Regions from separate parts of the Agrobacterium sp. 22-226-1 genome, predicted to be linked through region 3. Evidence: riboswitches for the same ligand, from Rfam matches in the RefSeq annotation. Region 3 holds a riboswitch; each other region holds the start of a gene.
The links. Region 3 has a riboswitch for thiamine pyrophosphate ahead of thiB (thiamine ABC transporter substrate binding subunit). Riboswitches for the same ligand answer to the same signal wherever they lie in the genome.
Positions count from the first base shown of each region.

Region 1: linked by a shared signal. The riboswitch ahead of thiC (phosphomethylpyrimidine synthase ThiC) and the one ahead of thiB (thiamine ABC transporter substrate binding subunit) in region 3 are both predicted to bind thiamine pyrophosphate.
Region 2: linked by a shared signal. The riboswitch ahead of ACQZ5K_RS04775 (ABC transporter permease) and the one ahead of thiB (thiamine ABC transporter substrate binding subunit) in region 3 are both predicted to bind thiamine pyrophosphate.

Region 1 covers NZ_JBNWCP010000005.1:21,472-25,822, reverse strand. Annotated here, with positions in the region: gene ACQZ5K_RS10360 (DUF1839 family protein) at 1-446, opposite strand, end outside; gene ACQZ5K_RS10355 (amino acid--[acyl-carrier-protein] ligase) at 453-1,361, opposite strand; gene ACQZ5K_RS10350 (acyl-CoA dehydrogenase family protein) at 1,366-2,547, opposite strand; gene ACQZ5K_RS10345 (acyl carrier protein) at 2,547-2,798, opposite strand; TPP riboswitch at 2,981-3,092, shown strand; gene thiC (phosphomethylpyrimidine synthase ThiC) at 3,188-4,351, shown strand, end outside.
Region 2 covers NZ_JBNWCP010000002.1:394,972-399,322, reverse strand. Annotated here, with positions in the region: gene ACQZ5K_RS04785 (hydroxyethylthiazole kinase) at 1-162, opposite strand, end outside; gene ACQZ5K_RS04780 (ABC transporter substrate-binding protein) at 159-1,109, opposite strand; gene ACQZ5K_RS04775 (ABC transporter permease) at 1,106-1,891, opposite strand; TPP riboswitch at 2,016-2,118, opposite strand; gene ACQZ5K_RS04770 (TadE/TadG family type IV pilus assembly protein) at 2,336-3,625, shown strand; gene ACQZ5K_RS04765 (alpha-glucosidase) at 3,651-4,351, opposite strand, start outside.
Region 3 covers NZ_JBNWCP010000005.1:179,842-184,192, reverse strand. Annotated here, with positions in the region: gene ACQZ5K_RS11065 (thiamine diphosphokinase) at 1-64, shown strand, start outside; gene ACQZ5K_RS11060 (ABC-F family ATP-binding cassette domain-containing protein) at 69-1,895, shown strand; gene ACQZ5K_RS11055 (VOC family protein) at 1,993-2,385, shown strand; TPP riboswitch at 2,431-2,541, shown strand; gene thiB (thiamine ABC transporter substrate binding subunit) at 2,581-3,594, shown strand; gene thiP (thiamine/thiamine pyrophosphate ABC transporter permease ThiP) at 3,614-4,351, shown strand, end outside.

The sequences.
Region 1 (4,351 bases), 160 kb from region 3:
CCTGCATTGTGGAAATAGTCGAGTTCGCGCTTCGCGAGATCAAGCCGGTTGATGGCGATGGTGGTCTTGCCATGTTCCTTCCGGTAGCCCACCCCATGGGTATCCGGCATATAGAAGCTGTCCATCTCGATCAGGCAGATGCGGCCGCGTGCGAGCTGCGCCTCGATGTGGTTTTCCACGCTGTCGAAGATCGCAAGTTCGGTGGCGCGAACGCCATAAAGCGCCTCAAGGTCTTCCAGCGGCACCTTGAAGAAGGTGAACTGGTCGCCTTCGAAATCCTGCGTGAGCGTGAAACCGAACATGGCTTCCGGCGGCAGTCCTTTCGAGGCCAGCACCTCGATCCACAAATCGATGTAGCAATTGGTCTCCGGCCACATTCTCTCGGAGGAATGGAGCGGATGCTGCACATAGTTTCTGGGATCGAGACCGGGAAAAATCTGCCGCATGAATGATCAGCCCCAGAGCGTTTCCACGACCTTCGCAGGCCATTTCTTCACGTCGAGACCGTGATGTGCAAACAGCGCCAGCGCGATGCGCTCAAGGCCGAAACCGACGCAGGCGGTATGGGCGACATCGCCATTGGCGAGGTTGAGGCCCCATTTCTGGCCGAAGGCATCCTGATGATAATTAAAGCTCATGCAGGCCGTCGGGCTGGTCGTGGATGTGACCGGGATCAAGAGTTCGAATTTCAGGTTCTGGTCGCGCTGGTTGTTGGCGAGCATCTTGCCGGCGCGGCCGAAGAAGGGATCGTTGGCGACATCGATGGTGACATCGAGCCCGACCGCCTTCATCATCTCCACGCCGCGATCCATCCAGGTCTGGCGGAATTCGGTGACGTCGGACTCGGTGCCCATGCAAACATATTCGCGCATGCGGAAAAGCTGCTGGCGGGCCGGGTCCTTGGAGGGTTCATGACGGAAACAATAGGACTGGATGTCATAGAGACCGCCGCCGGCAGGTAGCGCGCCGCGCTTGGCAATCGTCGGATAAAGCGGGTAGCAGGCCGCCGGCGTCAGCACGATGTCTGTCGCTTTCTGGTCCTTGGTCCAGTCGCCGCCCTCATCCATGGTTTTCAGCAGGCTGACATGGTCGAGCTCACAGCCGCAGAAGGAATGGACCGTGCCGGCGAGCTGCGGGAAGCTCTTCATATAACCGCTCTTTTCGAAATAGGCGCGGTTGATGCCGGGCGGAAAGCGGATCGCTTCGGCGCCGTCAGCGCCGCCCGTGCGGTCGATCAGCCGCTCAAAGGCGGCAATGACATCCTCGAACTGGCCGCTGCGTCCATAAAGACCGTCCACACCGGTTTCAATCAGCAGGCCTTCTTCGAACAGTCGATCGAGAAACGATGTTTGCATGTCCATGGTCTTATCCCAAGAGGCTGGTGTCCTGCTTGTGAACCAGCAGGAGATTGGCGGAATTGCCGAGAATTCGGTCGTTGGAAATCATCAGACGGGCGGAGTGCGCGTCGCGCAGGTGCCGGCCGAGGCTGTAGGGCGTGCCGTTCTTGTAGCCCATGATGCCGCAGACCAGCATGGCATGATCGATGATCTCGAGAATGGTTTCCGAAGAGCAGATTTTCACATTGTTCATGGCGACGGCAAAGGCCATGGACATCAGTTTTTCGGGGTCGCTCTTGGTGTCCTCGTAAGCCTTGATGCCGGCGATGATGTTGGATTTCACGACCTGCAGCTTGGTGGAGACCTCGGCAAGGCGGATCGCGCCGGGAGGAGCGGTGCCGGGCGACTTGCGCGCCGCGGCTCTGACGAAAGACTGGGCGCGCAGCACTGCATCCGAGGCGATGCCGTACCAGACGGCGCTCCACAGGAGATGCGAGCTTGCAAGCATGGATTGTGCAGCGATTTCCGCAAAGGGTTTCGGGAATATCTGCGCCGCCGGCGCTTCGCCACGAAACAGGAAGCCGTCCGAACAGGTGCCGCGCATGCCGAGCGTATCCCACACATGGGTCTTTTCGAGCGTGTACTGGTTTTTCAGAAAGACCGTCATCACCTGATCGGCGGGCGCGGCATCCTTGTGGGCGCGCGAGGTGATGAGGATCGCATCGGCATTGCTGCCATAGGAAATGACGGTGGCGTCTTTTTCCAGCCGGCAGAAATCGCCTTCGACCTCGATTGCACAGATGGAGTTGCGCAGATTGCCGCCAATGCCGCCTTCGGTGGTGGCGGAGCCGAGCAGAAGCTGTTCGCTGGCGATGCGGCTCATGAAGCCGGCATGCCATGCGCTCGTCTCGCCGTGTTCCACCAGGCTGGATGCCTTGATATGGTGCATGGCGAAAATCATCGCGGTTGCCGAACAGGCCTGACCAAGCCGGGCGCAGATATCGGCGATTTCCTGTAGGGAAGCGCTTTCGCCGCCCAGCGAAGAGGGGACCTGGATGCCGAGCAGACGTTCCTGTCGCAAGGCGTGGACGGCTTCCTGCGGGAAGCGGCCGGTGACATCCACCTCATCCGCGTGTTTGGCGGCGATTGCGGCGACACGGCCCGCGCGCGCGGACAGCGTTTCATCCTGCGGCGCTACGGTGACGTTCATCAGGCTGCCTCTTTACCATCCAGAATGAGCTTAACGGTGTCTTCAATGGCCCTGATGCTCGCAAATGACTTGCGGTTCAGCAGATTGTCGGGGAATTCGATATCGAATGCTTCTTCGATGCCGAGCATCAATTGCACGGATGCAAAGGAAGAAAGGCCCGCCGCATAAAGATCGGCTTCATCTGCAATCGTATCGACAGGGGTTGGAAGCTGGCCGAATTTGGCCAGTATTTCACGAATAGTCGCGTTCATTCCGACGTATCTCCCATGAATTTCACATCAGGATGGTTTGTGCTTATCGTTACGTTGCAAACGATAATATTCGCCTAAACCGTTAGGTTAATTACAACTAACGGCAGCATGCGCCATTCCCGCACCTTTGCCAAGCATGGATCGTCGGCCTTGACAAATGCCGGTCGGTGTTTTTTGCTGTGGCCATTCACCAGGGGTGTCCCGTCAAGGGGCTGAGATTCTGCTTTCATGCGCAGTGACCCGTTGAACCTGATCCAGTTCATACTGGCGTAGGGACGGTGCAAAGACCGAAGGTCGGGCGGGCGTATGACGTCGCGTTCCGGCAATTCGGTATTTTCCATCATTCCGGCTCGAACTGGGTCTCCACTGTTAAACTTTGGAGCCTCAAGATGAATATCGCTGCCAAGACTATCCCGCTGTCGGTTACCACCGGGCCGCATGCCGCCTCCACGAAAATCCATAAACCGGGAATTTTGCATCCCCATATCCGCGTGCCGATGCGCGAGATTGCGGTTCATCCGACGGCGGGTGAACCGCCGGTTACGGTCTATGATTCCTCGGGTCCTTATACCGACCCTACCCATCCCGTTCTCATTGAAAAGGGTCTGCCGCGTCTGCGTCATGACTGGGTCGTTGCGCGCGGCGATGTCGAGGCCTATGACGGCCGGCACGTCAAGCCGGAGGATAACGGCTTTGCCACCGGCGAACGCCTGACGCCCGAATTTTCGGTGCGCCACCAGCCGCTCAGAGCCACGGCCGGTAAAGCCGTGACCCAGCTTGCCTATGCGCGGGCCGGTATCATCACGCCGGAAATGGAATTCATCGCCATCCGTGAAAATCTCGGGCGCGAGGCGGCCAAGGAAAAGTTGGCGCGTGACGGCGAAAGTTTCGGCGCGCATATCCCGGACTACGTCACGGCGGAATTCGTGCGTCAGGAAGTGGCGGCCGGCCGCGCCATCATCCCTGCCAATATCAATCATTCGGAACTTGAGCCGATGATCATCGGCCGCAATTTTCTCGTCAAGATCAACGCCAATATCGGCAATTCCGCCGTTACCTCCTCCATGGCGGAAGAGGTGGAGAAGATGGTCTGGGCGATCCGCTGGGGTGCGGATACCGTCATGGACCTGTCTACCGGCCGCAACATCCACAATATCCGCGAATGGATCATCCGCAATTCGCCGGTGCCGATCGGTACGGTGCCGCTTTATCAGGCGCTTGAAAAGGTCAACGGCATTGCCGAAGACCTGAACTGGGAAGTGTTCCGCGATACGCTGATCGAACAGGCGGAGCAGGGTGTGGATTATTTCACCATCCATGCCGGCGTGCGGCTGCATTACATCCCGCTCACCGTCAACCGCGTCACCGGCATCGTTTCGCGCGGCGGGTCGATCATGGCCAAGTGGTGTCTGCATCACCACAGGGAAAGCTTCCTGTATGAGCATTTCGACGAGATTTGCGACATTTGCCGCGCTTACGATGTCTCCTTCTCGCTGGGCGATGGTTTGCGTCCCGGCTCGATTGCCGACGCCAATGACGCCGCACAATTCGCG
Region 2 (4,351 bases), on a different contig from region 3:
GAGCGAGGTGGTCATGGAGGGGATGCCGCCGACGACGGTGATGCCGTCTGCGGTGAATTTCTGCACCACGGTGTTCATCAGGCAATGCACGCGCGGGCGCGTCTGCCGCACCCGCTCCAGAATCTCGGCGGCCCTTGCCGCTGTCGGAAAAGTCGTGGTCATTGCTGCTGCAGCTCCACGGCGATGTCGTCCGCCGCCGGCGCCTGCTTGATCAGCTGCATTTCCTGCATGAAAGCGCCGAAACGGGCGTAGCGCGCGCGGTCGAGTGCGGCCGGGCGTTTGGCGAAGCGCGGCAGCGTGTCGAAGAAGGCCTGTTTGTTCAGCGCGTCGTCAAGGTTCGGATAGGCCTTGATGAAAAGCTGCCAGGATTCCTGCGGATGGTTGGTGATGAAGATCGCGGCCTGTTCCACGGCTGAGAGGAAACGCGGCAGGCGGTTGTCTGTTGCGAGATCGCGATGCGTGACGAAGATCAGCTCGTCATAGGCCGGTACGCCGTGTTCCTCCGGGAAGAAAGAGCGGCCTTCATGTCCCTCGAGCTTCATCTGCGTTAGCTCGAAATTGCGGAAGCCGCCAAGCGTGGCATCCACCTTGCCGGCGATCAGGGACGGCGAGAGCGAGAAGTTGACGTTGATGAGTTCGACATCGTCCTTCGTCAGACCGTCCTTTTCCAGCATGCGTTTCAGCATCGCATCTTCAAAGCCGGAAACGGAAAAGCCGACCTTCTTGCTCTTCAGGTCTTTCAGGCTCTTGATCGGCCCATCGGCCAGAACCGTGACGGTGTTGAGCGGGGTTTCGACCAGCGTGCCGAAACGCACGAGCGGCAGGCCGGCATCGTGATCGAGGTAGAGGTTCGGCTGGTAATGTACGCCGATATCGGCCTGTTTGGCCGAGACGAGACGCGGCACGGCGGAGGGGTCTGCGGGCGGAACCAGTTCCACCTCGAGCCCCGCATCGGCGAACAGGCCGCGTTCCTTGGCGATCACCATCGGCGCATGATCGGGGTTCACGAACCATTCTAACAACACGGTCAGCTTGTCTGCCGCGTGCGATTGCATGGGGGAAAGCACGCTTGCTGCCGCGACGATGAGGGAAAGAAGAGTTCGTTTCATGGTGCCGAAAGTCTCCGTAAAGATCTGAAAAGAATGGTGTGTTCTGTTTCCTTGGCCCAGGGGGCCAGATTGGCGGTCGCCCGGTCGACAATGAGCCGCAGCAGCACAGCCATGATGGCGAGAATGGCCATGGCGGCAAACATGGTGTCGGTCTGCATGCGGGCATTGGACTGGATCATGACGAACCCAAGCCCCGCCGATGCGCCAACCCATTCGCCGATGACGGCGCCGAGTGGGGCAAGCGGTGCGGCCACCCTCAGGCCGGAAATGAGCGAGGGCAACGCCAGCGGCACGCGCAACCGGGTGAGGATCTGCCAGTGGCTCGCCTCAGTCAGCGAGGCGGCGTCGAGGATGGCGCGATCTGTGCGGTTGAGGCCATCCGTGAAAGCGGACGCAACGGGGAAGAAGATGATGATTGCCGTCATGACCACTTTCGAAGCCATGCCGAAACCGAACCAGAGGACGAGGATGGGGGCGAGCACGAAGACCGGAAAGGCCTGCAACACCAGAACCATGGGCCAGACGAGGCGGCCGAGGCGCGGGATGGCGGCAATCGTGAAAGCGACGAGAATACCGGCGGCGATGCCCGCCGCGAGCCCGAGCGCCATTTCACCGAGCGTCACCAGTGCCTGCCCGAACAGGAAGCCTGGCTGACGCCAGAAAGCGCCGGCAACATCGGCGGGCGACGGCAGGATGTAGCGGGGCGGCGAAAACAGCCATGTTCCTGCCTGCCAGAAAACCAGCAGAAGACCGACACCGTTCAGCGCATGGGTGGCACGCATGAGCTGGACCTCAGACGCAGACGCACCGTGTGCGAAGGACGGAAGGTTTCAGCATCATCATTCGTCTCCAGATATGACAATCTCGGAGATCAGGCAAAGCGGAGAAGAGAAAGGGCAACGCCTCTTGGCGCGGCAGTTCCGTTCCTACGCCGGCATGACCCGGATCAGGTTCAAGGGTCCGGCTCATCGCCATCTCAGCACCGTTCGGTGCTCCCCTCGGAAGAGTTTGTTTTGTAGGTCAAGTTTCATAAATGTCAACGTCCGACCAGCGATCCGTCGTCAGGCGTGATCTTGAATGCCGAACGGCCTCGCGCCGCTGCGCATCTCCCATTGGCGTATTAGTTATTGAGGAAATTAGATTTATCGAAAATTAGTTATCTCTTGAAACTGCCTTTCAATATTGTTCGGCTAACTTTCGCTCCGGGGAAAGTTCCGGGGGCGAATTTGAAGAACATCTGGCAGGATAAATCGGGAAATTTCGGCATTCTCAGCGCCCTGTTGATGGTGCCGTTGATTGGGGCGGCTGGCGTGGCCCTTGATATAACGCGTGGCATGGCCGTCAAATCGGACCTCCAGATGGCGGCGGATGCCGCGGCGCTTGCGGTGGTCGCCGATACGTCGTCGAGCGTTCACAAGGCAAAGGAAATGTCGGGTGACGGTGTCATTTCGCTTGGCACTGATGAAGCCTCCGCATTCTTTGAAAGCAACGAGCGGGCCAATCCCGACTACAAGCTCCTTTCTCTTGACGTGTCGGTGATCAAGCAAGGTAATGCCATCGAATCCTCGGTCAATTTCACGGCATCCGTCGGCACGACGCTTTCACGGATACTCGGAGAGGATCTCATCACCGTTTCGGGCAAGGCGACCGCCAAATACGAGACGGAAACATTCAGCGACTTTTATGTTCTTCTGGATAACACCCCCTCGATGGGCGTTGGCGCGACGCCAACCGACGTTGCCACCATGGTTGCGAATACGAGCGACAAATGTGCTTTCGCCTGTCACATCGTGAAAGACGGGGTGGTGGATAAGAACAGTTATTACTACAAGGCCAAAAGCCTCGGGGTCACAACGCGCATCAATGTGGTGGCGCAGGCCACGGCAAGCCTGATGGATACGGCAAAGTCCATGCGCAAAAGCAGCAATCAATATCGTATGGCGGTTTACTCCTTCGGAGAGAAAGCGGAAGATACGAAGCTGCTCGAAGTGGTGTCGTTGACATCTGATCTGGCGATCGCGAAGAAAAAAGCCGCTGAAGTCGACCTGATGTCGATCCCCAAGCAGGGGTTCAACAACGACCAGCAGACCGATTTTGACCGGGCACTGACCCAGATTGGCGACAGGATCGGCAGTTCGGGCACCGGTGCAAGTTCGGCCAGCCCCGAAAAGATCGTCTTCTTCGTTTCGGACGGCGTCGGCGATAGCTACAAGCCATCCGCCTGCACCAAAAAAACCACCAGCGGCCGCTGTCAGGAGCCGATCGATATCAAATATTGCACGAAGCTGAAGGAAAAGGGTTTTCGTATCGCCGTGCTTTATACCACCTATCTGCCGCTGCCGACCAATGACTGGTACAATACGTGGATCGAGCCCTTTCAGCCGGAAATCGGCGCGCGTATGCAGCAATGCGCTTCGCCGGGCCTGTTCTTCGAGGTCAGCCCTTCGCAAGGTATCAGCGATGCGATGACCGCCCTTTTCAAAAAGGCCATCACATCACCCCGCCTGACGGGGTGATGGCAGGGACGAACTCGGCTATCGTTCAGCCGATGGTGAGAAGCTGTTCAAACAGCGGCCGATGACTGCTATCTGCACGATAGAACACCGCCGGCTCGCCGAGCGACGCTTCGACGGTGACGTCCTGTCCGCCGGGATAATGCGTGCCGCTCCACAGGTGCACCCATTCACCGTCGCCTGGAAGATAGAGCGAGCGTTGCGTTTCACCCGCTTTCCAGACGGGTGCGACAAGCATGTCCGTCCCGTAGAGATAGCAGTCCTGAATGGTATAGGTCTGCCGGTCATTCTCGTAGTGCAGGAAGAGCGGACGCTGCACCGGCAGGCCTGTTCTGGCCGCTTCCGCCGAGAGCGATTTCAGATAGGGGGCCAGCGCGACATAGACGGATGTCATACGGGCAAAATGGGCAAGAACCGCCTCATCCTGATCGATCTGGAGATTGTCGCGCGGCCGGTTGCCCTCATGGGTACGCATGACCGGCGTGAAGGCGGCCATTTCCGTCCAGCGCATGATGAGTTCTGCGGTTCTGACATTGCCGAAAAGGCTGGTGTAACCGCCGATATCGGAATGGTGATAGGCATTGCCCATGAGGCCGGAGGAGAGCGCCCCGCAGATGACGGTGACCAGGCCGTCGTGACGGGAGAAGTCGACCGACTGGTCGCCGCCCCAGATGAGTGGGCAATGGGCCTGCACACCGGTGAAGCCGGCCCGCATGAAGAACAGCGCTT
Region 3 (4,351 bases):
TTTCTCGCTGAAAAGCGGAAAAGCCATCGTGCTCGCCCGCCCTTATGATCTGACCGGAGCCTGACGCCTTGGCACCCCCAATTTTGAAACTCGATGACATCAAGCTGACCTTCGGCGTGACCCCGCTGCTCGATGGCGCCAATCTCCAGGTGGAACCGGGCGACCGCATCTGCCTCGTCGGGCGCAACGGTTCCGGCAAGTCCACCCTGATGAAGATCGCCGCGGGTCTGGTCGAGGCGCAATCGGGCGAGGTTTTCCGGCATCCGGCCGCCACCATCCGTTATCTGGAGCAGGCCCCGGATTTTGCCGGTTACGACACGGTTCAGGCCTATGCCGAAGCGGGGCTCGGACCCGGTGACGACCCCTATCGCGTCACCTATCTTCTGGAGCATCTCGGTCTCACCGGGCAGGAACATCCGGCGAGCCTTTCCGGCGGTGAAGCGCGACGTGCGGCCCTTGCCCGCGTCATGGCGCCGGAACCCGATATCCTGATGCTGGACGAACCGACCAACCATCTCGATCTGCCCACCATCGAATGGCTTGAAAGCGAGCTGCAGCAGACGCGCAGCGCGCTGGTGCTGATTTCGCATGACAGGCGTTTTCTCGAAAAGGTCTCGACCTCGACCGTCTGGCTGGATCGTGGCCAGTCCCGGCGTCTCAATCGCGGTTTCGCCCATTTCGAGGAATGGCGCGACAAGGTGCTGGAAGAGGAAGAACTGGAACAGCACAAGCTAGGCAAGGCCATCGAGCGTGAAGAGCACTGGATGCGTTATGGCGTGACCGCAAGGCGCAAGCGCAACATGCGCCGCGTCGGCGAGCTTCAGGCCATGCGGGCGGAATATCGCGGCCATAAGGGGCCGCAGGGCACGGTGCAGGCGACCGTCACGGAAGGGCGGGAATCCGGCAAGCTGGTTATCGAGGCAGACAGCATCACCAAGGCTTATGGCGAGCGCGTGATCGTCGCGCCGTTTTCGCTGCGCGTCCATCGCGGCGATTGCATCGGTTTCGTCGGCCCGAATGGCGCCGGTAAAACCACGCTTCTGAAGATGCTCACCGGGCAGCTGGAGCCCGATAGCGGCTCGGTGAAGCTCGGCACCAATCTGGAGATTGCGACGCTCGACCAGAAACGCGAGGATCTCAATCCCAACGATACGCTCGCGCATTATCTGACCGATGGTCGCGGTGAAAATCTGCTGGTCAACGGCGAATTGAAGCATGTGACGGGCTATATGAAAGACTTTCTGTTCCAGCCGGAACAGGCCCGCACGCCGATCCGTAACCTTTCCGGCGGCGAGCGCGCGCGCCTTATTCTAGCACGCATTCTGGCGCGGCCGACCAATCTTCTGATCCTCGACGAGCCGACCAACGATCTCGATATCGAAACGCTCGATTTGCTGCAGGAAATCGTTGCGGGCTTTTCCGGCACCGTTATCCTCGTCAGCCACGACCGCGATTTTCTCGACCGCACCGTCACCTCCACCATCGCGCCCGTCAATCCGGATGAACCGGACGGACGATGGATCGAATATGCCGGTGGCTATTCGGACATGATGGCGCAGCGCAAGGGCGCGGCGGAAGAAAAACGCAAGGCTGAGAAACAGGAAAAGGCGAAGGCCGCACCTTCGGCCTCTGCATCGCAGGATCCTTCAAAGGCCAAGGGCAAGCTTTCCTTCAAGCAGAAATTCGCGCTCGAAAATCTTCCGAAGGAGATGGAAAAGGCGCAAGGCGAAATCGCAAAACACGAGCAGCGCATGGCCGATCCGGAGCTTTTCACAAAGGACCCGGCGGCCTTCAACACGCTGGCGCAGGAAATGTCGAAGCTGCGCGACAAGCTGGAGGCCATGGAAGAAGAATGGCTGGAACTGGAGATGTTGCGCGAGGAACTGGAGGGCTGAAGGCAATCAGCCCCCGTTTGGCCGGCCCTCCTTCGGCCTTTGACAGAAAAGCAGAATTGCCGTTCTATGCCGGCGTTCGTTTGGAGGAGTTGTGAAAATGCGCATGATTTTCGTCAATCTGCCGGTCAAGAATATCGAGACATCAAGAAACTTCTTCACTGCTCTCGGTTTCAGCTTCAACCCGGAATATTCGGATGACCGCACGCTCTGCATGATCGTGGAAGAGAATATCTTCGTGATGCTTCTCCAGGAGGGACGTTTCCGCGATTTCATCAACGGCGACATTGCCGACGCGACGCGAACCACCGAGGTTCTGACCTGTCTTTCCGCCGGAAGCAGGGAGGAAATCGACCGGATGATCGCCACGGCGCTCGCCTCCGGCGGCAGCGGCTGGAAGCCTGTTCAGGACCATGGCTTCATGTATGCCGGCAGCTTTCAGGATCCCGACGGGCACGTCTGGGAACTGGTGCATATGACGGAACAGGGCTGACCTCGGCCATCTTGCCAATCAGGGACGGCGGGACTACACCATCATCTTGATCTAACGGGGTGTCTTTTGCGCTTGGGTGCAAAAGGCTGAGAGGCTTGCCAACCCGAAGAACCTGATCCGGTTCATACCGGCGGAGGGATTAGACGGCTTTAACGCAGGCGGCTATTTCCCTATCGTTTTTTTGAGGAGATACCCGTGCACCGTCGTCTTTTCCTGAATTCCCTCTTTGCCGCCTCGCTGTTTTTGCCCGGTCTTGCCGTTGCACAGGATAGACAGGAACTGACCGTCTACACCTATGAGAGCTTCGTTTCCGAATGGGGTCCCGGTCCCAAGGTGAAGGAGGCCTTCGAGAAGGTTTGTAATTGCACGGTCAATTTCGTCGGCGTGGCCGATGGCGTGGCGCTGCTCAATCGTCTGAAGCTTGAAGGGGCGGGGTCCAAGGCGGATGTCGTCGTCGGTCTCGACACCAATCTTGTCGCGGAAGCAAAACAGACCGGCCTATTCGATGTCAGCGGCATCGATGCATCGGCGGCCAAGGTGCCGGGCGGCTATACGGACGATGTTTTCGTTCCCTATGATTACGGTCATTTCGCTGTCATTTATGATACGCAGGCGGTGAAAAGCCCGCCGACGAGCCTGAAAGACCTCGTGGAAGGCGACCCCTCGCAGAAAATCGTCATTCAGGATCCGCGCACCTCCACGCCAGGGCTTGGCCTGCTGCTATGGGTGAAATCGGTTTACGGCGACAAGGCCCCGGAGGCCTGGGAAAAGCTCAGGAAGCGCATTCTCACCGTTACGCCGGGCTGGTCGGAATCCTATGGCCTCTTCACCAAGGGTGAGGTGCCGATGGTGCTCTCCTATACCACCTCGCCCGCCTATCACATGGTCGCTGAAAAAACGGATCGTTATCAGGCCGCCGCCTTTTCCGAAGGGCATTACATCCAGATCGAGGTTTCCGGTCTCCTTAAAAGCGCGCCGCACAAGGAGCTGGCAAAGCAATTTCTCGCTTTCACGCTGACATCCGGTTTTCAGGATGCCATTCCGGAAAACAACTGGATGATGCCGGTTGCGGCGACCTCGAAGCCCTTGCCGGAGGCGTTTTCGAAACTCGTGGTGCCGCAGAAGACTTTCCTGATGGATCCGGAAGAGGTGGCGAAGAACCGCAAGGCATGGATCGATGAATGGTTTGCCGCCATGAGCATGAATTGAGGAAGAGGCACACCCGCGCATGATGCTGCGTCGCGATTACCGGCGGTCGATCATTTTCGGAACGGCGGCTTTTGCCGCCGTTTTCCTGTTCATGGCGCTCGCGGTTGCGGCTCTCCTATCCTTTGATGCCGGCGTGTCCGCTGCCGGCATCATGGATGCCTATACGCTGCGCATCCTGCGTTTCACGCTTTATCAGGCAACGCTTTCCACCCTTCTTTCCATTGTTCTCGGCCTGCCGGTGGCGCTGGCGCTTTGCCGGCGGCGCGAGTTTCCGGGAAGGATCTGGATCGTCAGGCTGATGGCGGTGCCGATGGGTCTGCCGGTGATCGTCGGCGCCTTCGGTATCATCACCATCTGGGGCAGGCAGGGCGTTTTGAATTCGGCCCTCGTTTTTGCCGGGGCGGATGAGCCTTTCAGCATTTACGGCCTGTCCGGCATCCTCATTGCCCATGTGTTTTTCAATCTTCCGCTTTCGGTACGGCTGATGCTGGCAGGGCTGGAGCGCATTCCGGGCGAATATTGGCGCATGGCGGCGAGCCTCGGCATGGGGCCGGTTTCGATTTTTCGGTTTATCGAATGGCCGGCGGTCGCGCGTCTCGTTCCCGGCATTGCCGGGCTTGTCTTCATGCTGTGCGCCACCAGCTTCACGCTCGTTCTTCTGTTGGGTGGCGGGCCAGCGGCAACGACGCTGGAGGTGGCGATTTATCAGGCGCTGCGGTTCGATTTCGATCCGCAGCGGGCGATTGCGCTTTCGGTT